DNA from 3 places in the Halanaerocella petrolearia genome. Region 3 is predicted to be linked to each of the others. Evidence: riboswitches for the same ligand, from Rfam matches in the RefSeq annotation. Region 3 holds a riboswitch; each other region holds the start of a gene.
The links. A riboswitch is a leader RNA that binds a small molecule or an ion and turns the genes downstream of it on or off. The one in region 3 is predicted to bind thiamine pyrophosphate.

Region 1: it holds a riboswitch for thiamine pyrophosphate, as region 3 does, so the genes downstream of both, thiT (energy-coupled thiamine transporter ThiT) here and thiD (bifunctional hydroxymethylpyrimidine kinase/phosphomethylpyrimidine kinase) in region 3, are expected to answer to the same signal.
Region 2: it holds a riboswitch for thiamine pyrophosphate, as region 3 does, so the genes downstream of both, thiS (sulfur carrier protein ThiS) here and thiD (bifunctional hydroxymethylpyrimidine kinase/phosphomethylpyrimidine kinase) in region 3, are expected to answer to the same signal.

The regions. Positions count from the first base shown of each region.
Region 1 covers NZ_BAAHXW010000001.1:186,128-190,307, forward strand. Annotated here, with positions in the region: gene lnt (apolipoprotein N-acyltransferase) at 1-1,128, shown strand, start outside; gene ACYQ39_RS01025 (hypothetical protein) at 1,153-1,539, opposite strand; TPP riboswitch at 1,668-1,778, shown strand; gene thiT (energy-coupled thiamine transporter ThiT) at 1,833-2,399, shown strand; gene ACYQ39_RS01035 (thiamine diphosphokinase) at 2,399-3,037, shown strand; gene ACYQ39_RS01040 (4Fe-4S dicluster domain-containing protein) at 3,227-3,385, shown strand; gene ACYQ39_RS01045 (hypothetical protein) at 3,449-3,619, shown strand; gene ACYQ39_RS01050 (Gfo/Idh/MocA family protein) at 3,742-4,180, shown strand, end outside.
Region 2 covers NZ_BAAHXW010000001.1:194,967-199,146, reverse strand. Annotated here, with positions in the region: gene thiH (2-iminoacetate synthase ThiH) at 1-633, opposite strand, end outside; gene ACYQ39_RS01100 (thiazole synthase) at 635-1,405, opposite strand; gene thiS (sulfur carrier protein ThiS) at 1,407-1,610, opposite strand; TPP riboswitch at 2,091-2,191, opposite strand; gene ACYQ39_RS01090 (patatin-like phospholipase family protein) at 2,290-3,186, shown strand; gene uppS (polyprenyl diphosphate synthase) at 3,261-3,908, shown strand; gene ACYQ39_RS01080 (hypothetical protein) at 4,021-4,180, shown strand, end outside.
Region 3 covers NZ_BAAHXW010000001.1:634,826-639,005, reverse strand. Annotated here, with positions in the region: gene rd (rubredoxin) at 146-307, shown strand; gene ACYQ39_RS03265 (desulfoferrodoxin) at 353-727, shown strand; gene rbr (rubrerythrin) at 774-1,349, shown strand; gene ACYQ39_RS03255 (FMN-dependent NADH-azoreductase) at 1,438-2,082, shown strand; TPP riboswitch at 2,156-2,264, shown strand; gene thiD (bifunctional hydroxymethylpyrimidine kinase/phosphomethylpyrimidine kinase) at 2,402-3,196, shown strand; gene thiM (hydroxyethylthiazole kinase) at 3,254-4,042, shown strand; gene thiC (phosphomethylpyrimidine synthase ThiC) at 4,109-4,180, shown strand, end outside.

The sequences.
Region 1 (4,180 bases), 450 kb from region 3:
TTAGTTTGGACTGGAATAGAATTTTTAAGAACTCTTTTTTCTTTTCAATATTTATTTGGCTTTTTAGGTTATAGCCAAAGCTTCATTCCTGAATTGGTTCAGTTGGCCCAATATGGAGGCTTTTATTTAATCAGTTTTTTGATTGTATTAGTAAATACTTTACTTTATTTAGGATTGAAAAAGAATTCTTTTAAATATAAGTTAATTTATATTTTAGTTGCTATTTTAGTCTTTGGAGTAGTCTTTAGTTATGGTAGATTAGAATTAGCTAAAAAGGAACCTACAGTTAAAGAGTTAAAAGTAGGTTTGATTCAACCTAATATTCCCCAACAAATAAAATTAGATCCTAATCAACAGGATGAAATTGCTAAGCGATTGACTAAACTATCACAAGAAGTATTAAACCAAACTACCGATATGGATTTATTAATCTGGCCAGAAACGGCTATATTAAGATCTTATGATCAGGATAAAAAGTTTCCTTTTGATTTTTCAGATGGGAATTCATTATTAACTGGTGGTTTCATTACAGAAAAAGAGAATTATCTAAATAGTGCATTACTAATAGATAAGAATAATAATATCCGCCAAACATATAGTAAGAATAGATTAGTTCCTTGGGGAGAATATGTTCCTTTTCCTAATTTGATACCTGATTTTATTGAAAGTAACTTAAATCATATTACTCCTGGTACAGAGTTACAGAGTTTTAAGTTGAATAATATAAGTTGGATTGCTCCTATTTGTTCTGAGATTTTGAATCCTTTTTTTGTTCATAAATTATATCAAGATAATGATTTAATTATTAATATTTCTAATGAAGCTTGGTTTGAAAGAAGTAAAGCTTCTTTACAGATCTTACAGGCAGCTATATTTCGAGCTGTAGAGTATCAAGTGCCAGTAGTTAAAGTAGGTAATACAGGAATTAGTGGAATTATTAATAAACAAGGTCAAATAATAAATAGAACTAAATTATTTGAAACAACCAGTTTAGAGGCTAAGCTAGAATTAACTTCACAAGAAAAGACTATATATCAACAGATAGGCTATTTGTTTGGAAAGATTATTCTTGGAGTGATGCTATTATTATTATTATTAATAACTTATACTAGATATAAAAAGGAGTAGCAATATTGCTACTCCTTTTTATATCTAAGCTAATTCTCTAGCTTTTTTCTGGTCTATAATAGTTTCTTCTGGTTGTTTATCTTTTTTCTTAAATACGTTAGTTATAATTCCAATCCCTAAGACAATTAAAGTAACAACATCAGCAATTAGTATGCTCCAAATAGCAGCTTGTCCTAAAGTAAATTGATTTAAGTTTTTAAAATTAATAATTTCTAAACCACTCTGTTGACTAAAAGATGAAATGAAAATTAATAAGGCAGCAACATAAATGAAACTATTAGATAAAAACCTGAATAGAGACTTAGATAGAAATTCTTTTTCTGTAGTAGTAAAAAAATTTTTAAGTAAAATAATAGCCTCTATAATAATTGCTACCATAAAAGAAGAAGAAATAATTAATTCAGAATTCATTTTATCACTCCTTAGTGTTAAGTTACTATTATTGTAACATAATTGTTATTTTAAAATCAATTTTTATCTGTTATAGTTGCAAATTAATAACTGATCTGCTATAATTAGATATCGATATAATTTAATATTAGAGAAACTAGGGGAGTTTTTATTAAAAAACTGAGAGAGAGTTATTAAACTCTGACCCTTTTGTACCTGATCTGGATTATACCAGCGTAGGAAAGTTAGTGTTTATTAATTACAGGCACAACTCCTACATGGAGTTGTTTTTTTACTTTTAAGGAGGGATAATATTGAATAGTACAAAAATAAGAAAGATATCAGAAATGGGAGTTAGTTTGGCTTTGGCAGTTATTTTAAATTATTTAAAAATTTATGAAATGCCTCAAGGTGGTTCTATTTCTTTGGAAATGATTCCAGTTATCTTTATTGCTTTACGCTGGGGTTGGAAAGAGGGGCTTTTATTAGGAACAGGTTATGGAATTTTACAAGCTATGTTAGCTGGTTATGTTGTACACTGGAGCCAGTTGATTCTTGATTATCCATTAGCCTATGGATTATTAGGTTTAGCTGGATTAATAGGTGCTTTAAATCAATCAAACAGCTTAAGAAAAAATTCATTATTGGTAAGTTCCGGTACTTTATTTGGTTCTTTTCTAAGATTTATAATGCATTTTATTTCTGGAGCTGTCTTTTTTGGACAGTATGCTCCTGAGGGCCAAAGTATCTGGACTTACTCATTAATTTATAATAGTAGTTATTTAATTCCAGAAACAATTATTACAGTAATAGTTATGTTAATCCTAATTAAAGCAATAGCAAATAATCCAGTAATGGAGTTAGAAGGAGTCAATAGTTAATGTCTAGGGCAATTGTCTTTATAAATGGGGAATTAATAGGCAGAGAAGAGTTTTATCAAGACTATATAACTGCTAAAGATACGATTGCTTGTGCTGATGGAGGAGCAGAATATGCTTTTGAACTAGGAATTACTCCTGACTTGATAGTAGGTGACTTTGATTCTGTATCTTCTACAGTACTAAATCAGTATAGAGAGCAAGGAGTAAAGATCAAAAAATTCCCTGTTCAAAAAGATAAGACGGATACTCAATTGTTATTAGAAAATTTAATTGAAATGGGCTTTGAAGAGATTATTGTTTTTGCCGCTTTAGGAAAGAGATTAGATCATAGTTTAGCTAATATATACTTATTAGAGCAATTAACTACTTCTGGAGTACAGATTAAGTTTGTAACAGAGCAAGATACCATTGAATTGATTACTGATAATAGAATCATTAAAGACAAAGCAGGTAATACAATATCTTTTCTACCTATAACTTCTCAAGTGGAAGGTGTTGAATTGAAAGGGGTTAAATATCCTTTAACAGATGCCACTTTAACTCGAGGTTCAACATTAAGTATCAGTAATATTATTGAAGATGAAGAAGCAGAGATTAATCTAAAAAATGGAAAATTATTAATGATTATTAATTACTAAAAAGCTTTCTGTTTAGAGCAGAAAGCTTTTTAGTTTATAATATGTTAATTAGTTATTAAATAAATATAAAACTATAAGATTAAATTAAAAGGAGGGGTATTTATAGATAAGAAAGACTGCTGGGCCAAAAAAAAGAGTGGAACTAACTATAAATTAACTTATATTAAAAAGGTAAATTGGGAAGAATGTATAGGATGTGGTTGTTGTGTAAAAGCATGTGGATGTCAGATTATAGAATTAGTTAATACAAGCACTGGCATTAAGGCACAGATAATCAATGCTCTAGAGTGCTTAGGAGATGGACACTGTAAATCAGTCTGTCCTACTGGAGCAATAGAATGTAACTAAGCTTTATTTTTCACAAGTTTTGTGTTACACTAATCACTACAAAATATTAGGGGGTAGATCTAGTTGGATAGAGAAGAATGTATTTTGAATCCTGGTGATAATTGTAATGATTGTGGTGAATGCCTAATCTGTGATTTAAATAGTAATAAAGAATGTGACAATTGTATGGAATGTATTGAAGGAGATAGTGAGTTTAGAGCAATTAAAATTGATGATGTTGTCTATGAAGAATAAACTTTAAGTTTGAACTTTGGCCCCAACGGGCCAACTTTTTATTATCAACTCCTATATTAAACTACTATTTAGCCAATATTAATAATAGAGCTATTAATTATTATATTATAGGAGCTGATAATATGAAGAAGATAAAGATAGGAATTATTGGTACAGGACTTGCTTGGCAGAGATTACACTGGCCTGCTTATCAACAACTACAGGATAAATATGAAATTGTAGCTTGTTGTGATGTAGAATTAGAAGTAGCTGAGGCAGCAACTGAACTAATAGGAATTAATAAAGATAAAGCTTATGAAGATTATAAGACTATGATTAAAGAAGAAGAATTAGATGCAGTAGATATTATGGTTCCCATCTCGCAAAACTTTGCTGTCTCTAAAGATGTAGCTGAATTAGGATTAGATATTATTTGTGAGAAACCACTAGCTACAAACTTAGAAGAGGCTAAAGAATATACTAAATTTCCAAAAGAATATGATATTAAAGTGTTAATTGCTGAGAATTTTAGATATAATGAAGAAAACAACATTCTCAAAAATCTAGTAGCAGAAGAAAAGG
Region 2 (4,180 bases), 440 kb from region 3:
ACCTCTTTCTGGAGCATTTAATCTGAACTTATAGTTCTTCTTTGGCCCTGTAATATGTACTTGATCATATATCTCTTCGTCATAAACCTCTTGGTAGATAGTTAAGGCATCTATTCCAGTAGCAATTAATTCTTCATACTCTTCAATCTCTAACGGATAGATTTCTAATGCTAAAGAAGGGAAATAATCTTTAAGTACTGTAATAACTTCTTTAAGATAGGAGATTGGAGCATGTTTTCTTGATTCCCCAGTCAAGATTAATAAATTTTTAATTCCTTTATTAGCAAGCACTTGTGCTTCTTTAGCCACTTGATCTAAGTTTAATTTATTACGTTTAAAATCATTAGAAATACTAAAACTACAGTAAGCACACTGGTTGACGCAATAATCAGCTATATAAATTGGAGCATATAAAGTCATAGTCTTACCAAAGTGTTGTACTGTCAATTGATGGGCCAACTGGGCCATCTCTTCTAAATAATCACTGGCTGCTGGAGATAACAGAGTTAAGAAATCTCTCTTTCCTAACTTCTCTTTATTCAAAACCTCTTCTACATCTCTATCTTCTACCTGCTTAAAAAAACTAGAAAAATCAATATTTTTAACTTCTTTATATCTATTATAATAGCTCATTTTATTCACCTAAAAATCCTGTTAGTGGTGAGGAAGCTGAGGCTTCAGCTTTAATTCTTCCTGTTCCAGCTAAATAAGCTTGTCTTCCTGCTTGAACAGCTTGTTTAAAGGCTCTTCCCATAGCTACTGGATCATTAGCAGTAGCTATAGCGGTATTAACAAGTACAGCATCAGCTCCCATCTCCATAGCCTCTGCAGCTTGAGATGGTTTTCCAATTCCTGCATCAATAACAATTGGTAAATCAATCTCATCAATCATAATTCTAACTAGTTCTTTAGTTTTTAGTCCTCGGTTAGAACCAATAGGAGCTCCTAGTGGCATTACTGCCGCTGCCCCAGCTTTCTCTAACTTTTTAGCTACCATAAGATCGGGGCTCACATAAGGCAGTACTACAAAATCTTCCTCAGCCAATATTTCTGTAGCTTTAATTGTTTCTTGATTATCTGGAAGTAAATATTTATTATCAGATATTACTTCTATTTTAACCCAATTCCCACAGCCGGCAGCTCTAGCAAGCTTAGCAATTCTAACTGCCTCCTCGGCAGTTCTTGCTCCAGATGTATTAGGTAATAAAGTACAATTATCTGGGATATAGTTAATTACATTTTCCTCTGGTGCATCAAAGTTAACTCTTCTTAAAGCCATAGTAATTACTTGTGATCCAGCAGCTTTGATTGTATCTGGGATTATGTCTTGGTCAGAAAACTTACCGGTACCAGTAAATAACCTATTATTTAACTTTTTATCACCTATCATTAACTTATCAGACATATTAGCATCCTCCTCCTACAAATCTTAATACTTCTAATTGATCACCATTTTGTAAAGTGATGTTGGCCCATTTTTCTTGTTGTATAACTTCTTGATTATACTCTATCACTAGTCTTTCTAGTTCTAAATTCTTAGTAGTTAAGAAGTTAGTTAGTGCCATCTCTTCTTCAAGTTTTTCTTCTTCTCCATTTAAGATTATCTTCATCTTTTTATCCCCTTTCTTTTAAGTTTAAAAGTATTGCTTTATCGAGATATTTCTGCAGTTTACAATTTACAGTGTGCAGTTAAGGTCAAAACCAGTAAAAATCTAAGATGTATCTTTACTAAAAATTTTTTGTACCTTTTTAGTAGTTTTATCAGATGTAAATGAAAAATAGTCAGTTACTTCAATTCATTTATTGTTAAACTATATAGCTGATTAAAATTATTGAATTAATGATAAAGACTACTAATTGCGCTCTGAATGAAATGAAGAAGTACTCTTGGGGTGTATTTTGACAAAAGGTACTCGGAAGAAGGCCGATAGGCCGTTCCGAAACCGTCTTTGAATTCAATTTTTTAAGTTAACTTTTTATTAAAAAGTGAAACAATATCTCGATAATACTCCACTTTATAAAATAAAAAGAGCTCCCCTACTAACGTAAGGAAGCTCTTAAGCATACTTATATGTAGATAACTGATAATTGAATGTATCAGGTTGCTTCCCTACGCTAGTATTATCTAGGTCAGGTTATAGGGTTGAAACATTCGTTTCTCTCAGCCCAAAAGGCACCCCTAGCTTTATATTCTATTTTAATTATATTATATATTATTCTATTGTTTATTTCAATATTTAGTTTCTTTAAACATAAAATAAGTGTAATTCTAAAAAAGGAGGTCTTTTTATCAGTAAATATAGAGTTATTGCTTTAGATGGTGGAGGAGTTAGGAGTGCTTTAACCATTACTCTCTTAAAACGACTCCAGACTAAATTTCCCCAGTTGATTAGCAAAACTAATCTCTTGGCTGGTACCTCTTCTGGTTCATTTATTGCTTTAGGATTAGCTTATAACAAATTACCAGATAAATTAGCTAAATTATATTCTTTAAAGAATAGTAAATATATTTTTAATCCATCTTATTTAAATTTAACCCGCCCTAGATATGATAATGAACATTTAACTAATCTACTTTCTAAACTATTTCCTTATTGCTTACAACTTAAAGATCTTAATTATCAAGTTTTAGTTCCTAGTTTTGATTTGATAGGTGATAAAACTTGGCAACCAGTCTTTTTTAACAATTTTCCTAATTCTAAAACTAGAAATAAATCTGTAATCCAAGTAGCTTTAGCTAGTTCTGCTGCTCCTACCTATTTTCCTTCTTACAAAAACCATATTGATGGAGCTATTATAGCTAATAATCCTAGCTTAGCTGCTTTAGCAACTGTTAAAGAAAAAACAAATCAACAGCTTGATGATATCTATCTTTTATCTATTGGAACAGGAGTTATTCCTTATCAAATTAAGCAAGATACAGAGCAATGGGGAATTTCACAATGGGCCATTAATCCCACTCCCCCTCCTAGTCTACCTCTACTTAATTCTATTATGGAAGGAGGAATAAGAGTAGATAATCAAATCTTATCTCAATTATTAGGTTCAAATTATTTTAGATTAAATTTAGAACTATCTAGGTCAATTTCTTTAGATGATTATAAGCAGATACCTTATTTGACATCTTTAGCAGAAAGCTTGGACCTTAGCTCAGTTATTAAATGGCTTAAAAAATATTGGTTTTAACCTAGAAATCATAAATAATTAAGTATAAGAGATGTAATTAATGATATAATAACGATAGTAAAGGAGGTAAAGAAATGAGAATACCAGAACATATAGGAGTTATACCAGATGGTAATAGAAGGTGGGCTGAAAACCAAGGCTTAAATAAAGAAGACGGCTATACTTATGGACTTGGCCCTGGTTTAGAAATATTTAAGCTATGTCAACAAAAAGGCGTTAAAGAATTAACCTTCTATGGTTTTACTATGGATAATACTAAACGTCCATCTGTCCAAACGAAAGCTTTTACTAAAGCCTGTATTGAAGCTGTTAAAATGCTGACTAAAGAAGATGCAGAAATACTAGTAGTAGGTAATACAGATACGCCTATGTTTCCAGATGAATTACTTCCTTATACAAAAGAACGTAAGACCTTTGGGCAAGGAGGTCTAAAAGTCAATCTATTAGTCAATTATGGTTGGCACTGGGACTTAAGTAACCTTAACGAGAACCAAAGTCGTTCCAAAAAGGGGATTATATCTTCATTAAAATCCCATGATATCTCTCGTATTGATTTGATTATTCGTTGGGGAGAACGAAGAAGATTAAGTGGTTTTTTACCAGCCCAATCAGTCTACTCTGATATTTACGTAGTAGATAGTTACTGGCCTAACTTTAAAGAAGACCACTTTTACCAAGCCCTTAATTGGTATGATCAGCAAGATATTACTTTAGGCGGTTGATATTAATAAATCAACCGTTTTTTATTTCAAACACCTTTCTTTTCAAAATTTAGCAGTTCATATATTACATATCTTAGTCATAAGTTATAAAAGAAAGGAAGGTGTTATTCTTATGTTAAAAAAACTAAAAAAATTATTAGGATTTTCTAAAGAACATAAAGCTACAGTAAGAAAAATACGACGGTTAGCTGTATTAGCAGAAATAGAAAATCAAAAAAAGAAAATAATAACTAAAGATAAATTACAAAATTTTGCTCGAAAATATGGCAAAG
Region 3 (4,180 bases):
TTATCAAATAAATTTTTGTATTTGTAACAATATTGTAAGTGATTTGTTATAAATTAGATAGAAGTATATGCTATTATATAAAACAAGAGATAGACAAGAAATATGTAGTTGCTTGTTAATTAAAGAATAAAAGGAGGGGTAGAGTATGGACAAGTATGTTTGTACAGTTTGTGGTTATGTTTATGACCCAGAAGAAGGAGATCCAGATGCAGGGATAGAACCAGGTACTCCTTTTGAAGAGTTGCCTGAAGACTGGGTATGTCCGTTATGTGGTGTAGGAAAGGATATGTTTGAGCCAGAGGAGTAATATTTTATTCGACTAACTTATATTATTAATAAGGAGGCTAAGGTTATGGAGAAAAGAGGAATTTATAAGTGTCAAACATGTGGTAATGTAATAGAAGTTATTGAAGCTGATGCTCCTGATATTGTCTGTTGTGGTGAGGTGATGGATAAGTTAGAAGCTCAGACTGATGATGCTACTACTGAAAAACATGTACCTGTAGTTAATGAGTTGGCTGATGGAGTTGAAGTAGTAGTAGGAACTACTATACACCCTATGGAAGATAAACATTATATTACTTTTATTGAAGTATTAACAGAAGATAAAGTGCTTAGAGCTGAGTTAGATCCAAGTGATGAACCGAAAGCAGAATTTAAAGTTGATAAGTCAGAAATAGTTGAGGTTAGAGAGTTCTGTAATGTGCATGGCTTATGGAAGGCATAGAGTTAGTTAAGATTTAAAGATAAAAAATTAACAGGGAGGTTCAATTATGCCAGAGTTAAAAGGTACTAAGACAGAAGAAAATCTACTTAAAGCATTTGCTGGTGAGTCTCAGGCTAGAAATCGATATACTTACTTTGCTTCTCAGGCTAAGAAGGATGGCTATAGACAGATTGCTAATATCTTTTTAGAAACAGCTAGAAACGAGAAGGAGCATGCTGAACGTTTCTTTAAGTTTCTAGAGGGAGGAAATGTAGAGATTGAAGCTGCTTATCCAGCAGGAGTAATTGGTACTACTGAAGAGAATCTAGTGGCTGCCGCTGCTGGTGAGAATGAAGAACATACTGAGTTATATCCAGAGTTTGCTAGAGTAGCTGAAGAAGAAGGATTTCCTGAAATTGCAGAAGTCTTTAGAAGAGTAGCTATGGTAGAGGTAGAGCATGAGAAGAGATACTTAGCTTTATTAGAGAATGTTAGAGAAGAGAAGGTATTTAAGAAGGATGATGAAGTAAGATGGAAATGTGGAAACTGTGGCTATGTCCATGAAGGGCCAGAAGCTCCAGAAGAATGTCCGGCTTGTGCTCACCCACAGGATTACTTTGAGTTAAAAGAGGAAAATTACTAATAGTTAAGATCTGTAGGGAGAAACTATTAATAGTTTCTCCCTATTTATAATTTAGCTAGAGAATATAATAAAGACAGGAGAGGTTAAGATGGGAAAAGTATTATATATTACTGCTAATCCTAAGCCAGTCTCTGATTCTTATAGTTTGACAGTTGGTAAAGAATTTTTAGACTCTTATAAAAGGGAAAATCCTGGTGATGAGATAGTAGAGCTTGATCTATACCAACGTGAGATTCCTTTAATTGATAGAGATATCTTTAGTGCTTGGTCTTCTCTAGAAGAAGGAGGGTTTAGTGATTTAACTGAAATAGAGCAACAAAAATTAACTAAAATGAATGATTTATTAGAAGAGTTTATAGCAGTAGATAAATATATTTTTGTTACTCCACTCTGGAACTTTAGTCTACCTCCTATGATGAGAGCCTATATTGATAATATCTGTGTAGCTGGTAAGACTTTTGAGTATACCGATGATGGGCCAAAAGGTCTAATGACAGATAAGCAAGCGGTTCACATTCATTCTCGTGGTGGAATATATTCTGAAGATATAATTAAGGATTTTGATTTTGCCAATAGATACTTACAGAGGATATTCTCTTTTTTAGATATTGAGTTGGTTGATTCACTTATTATAGAAGGAACTAATCAATTAGATGAAGAAGAAGCTACAGAGATGAAAAATAAAGCTATAGAGAAGGCTAAAGGTCTTGCTCAAAAGTTGGCCCGAAGATAATTGAGAAAGAATTAGTAGAAATCTATTGCAAAAATAAGATTGATTTATTATACTTATAATAACAATTACATATTTGTACCACTAGGGGCGTTCTATATTATAGGACTGAGAAAGAGTTAAGACTCTAGTCTCTTGAACCTGATCTAGATAATACTAGCGTAGGGAAGTGGGCTTTTGGTAGGGTATACTTTATCTAGGTATATCTTGGTTTATTATGTTTGATTACTATTGAAATCAAAGGCACAGTTCCTTATGGGGCTGTGTTTTTTTATTTTTTGCGGTTTAATTATTGAAACTTGAAATTTTATGAGGTGATAAAATGAAACAAGTATTAACAATTGCTGGTTCTGATTCTGGTGGTGGTGCTGGAATTCAAGCTGATTTAAAGACTATGACTGCTTTTGGTGTCTATGGAGCCTCAGTAGTTACTGCTGTAACTGCTCAGAATACATTAGGAGTACAAGGGTTTGAGGCATTAAGTGGTGATTTTGTAGGACAACAACTTGATTCTGTATTTAGTGATTTAGATTTTTCTGCTGTTAAAACAGGAATGTTGGCTAATAGTGAGATTATAAATGTTATTACTAAGAAGATAAAAGAATATCAAATCAATAATCTAGTTGTTGATCCTGTAATGGTAGCTACTAGTGGAGACTTATTATTAGCTGAGGAGGCAATTGATTCTCTCAAAGAAGATTTAATTCCCTTAGCCAAATTAATTACTCCTAATTTAAATGAAGCTAAAGTGTTAACAGGAAGAGGATTAGATGAAGAGGTTAGTTTGAAAGAGTTAGCTAGTGAATTATATAAGTTAGGCGCCCAGTATGTTTTGGTTAAAGGAGGACATCAAGAGCAAGATAAGGCTAGAGATTTACTATATGATGGAGAGGAATTTAGAGAGTTTACTACTGCAAGAATTGATACAACAGATACTCATGGTACTGGTTGTACTTTATCTTCTGCCTTAGCCAGTAATTTGGCCCTAGGATATTCTTTAGAAGAATCAATTAAAAGGAGTAAAGCATATATAACTAAAGCTATTAGAAGGGGATGTAAAGTGGGAGCAGGTAATAATCCAGTTAACCATTTAGTGTCAGTAACAAGTGATGAGTAATCAGTAGTTAAGGATTTGCTTGTCACTTGTCACAATACTGTATATGGAGGGGATAGAATGAATGATATCTTGGCTGAAATTAAAGCAGAGAAGCCTTTAGTTCACCACATTACAAATAATGTGACTGTTAATGACTGTGCTAACATTACTCTTTATTGGGGTGGATTACCTATAATGGCTTATGCTCAACAAGAAGTTGAGCAGATGGTAACAGCAGCATCAGCTTTAGTTATAAATATTGGGACTTTAAACCATAAGCAAATAGATGCTATGTTACAAGCTGGAAAGAAGGCAAATCAGTTAAAGATACCAGTTATTTTAGATCCAGTAGGAGTAGGTGCTACTGATTTAAGAACTGAGGCTGCTTTGGAAATATTAAATAAAGTAGATATAGCAGTAATTAAAGGAAATGAAGGAGAGATTACTGTCCTAGCTGGAGGTCAAGCTAAACTAAAAGGTGTAGAATCAGTTGGGACTTGTGAAGATATTACTGATAGTGCCCAGAAGTTGGCCCGAGTCCAGGATACAGTAGTTGTAGTATCAGGAGCAGATGATATTGTAACTGATGGACAAGAAGTTTATAAAATAACAAATGGTCACCCATTAATGGGCCAAGTAGTAGGAACAGGATGTATGCTTGGTAGTACATTAGGAGTATTTTGTGGAGTAAATAATAATTATTTAAATGCTTCTTTGCAAGCTGTAGCAGCTTATGGTATTGCAGGCGAGAAAGCAAGTCAAGAAACTAGTAGACCTGCTAGTTATAAGGTATCATTTTTAGATAATATTAGTGAGATTAGTGACCAATATTTAAAAGCTAAGCAAGAGGTAATAGAGATAAACTAAGTGTAAGTTTTATTAACATCTAATTATTAATTTTTAACTATTAACTAAAATATGGGAGGAATAAAAATGACTCAAGTTACTAAAGCAAGAGCAGGAGAAATTACTCCAGAAATGAAACAAGTAGCAATTAAAGAGGGA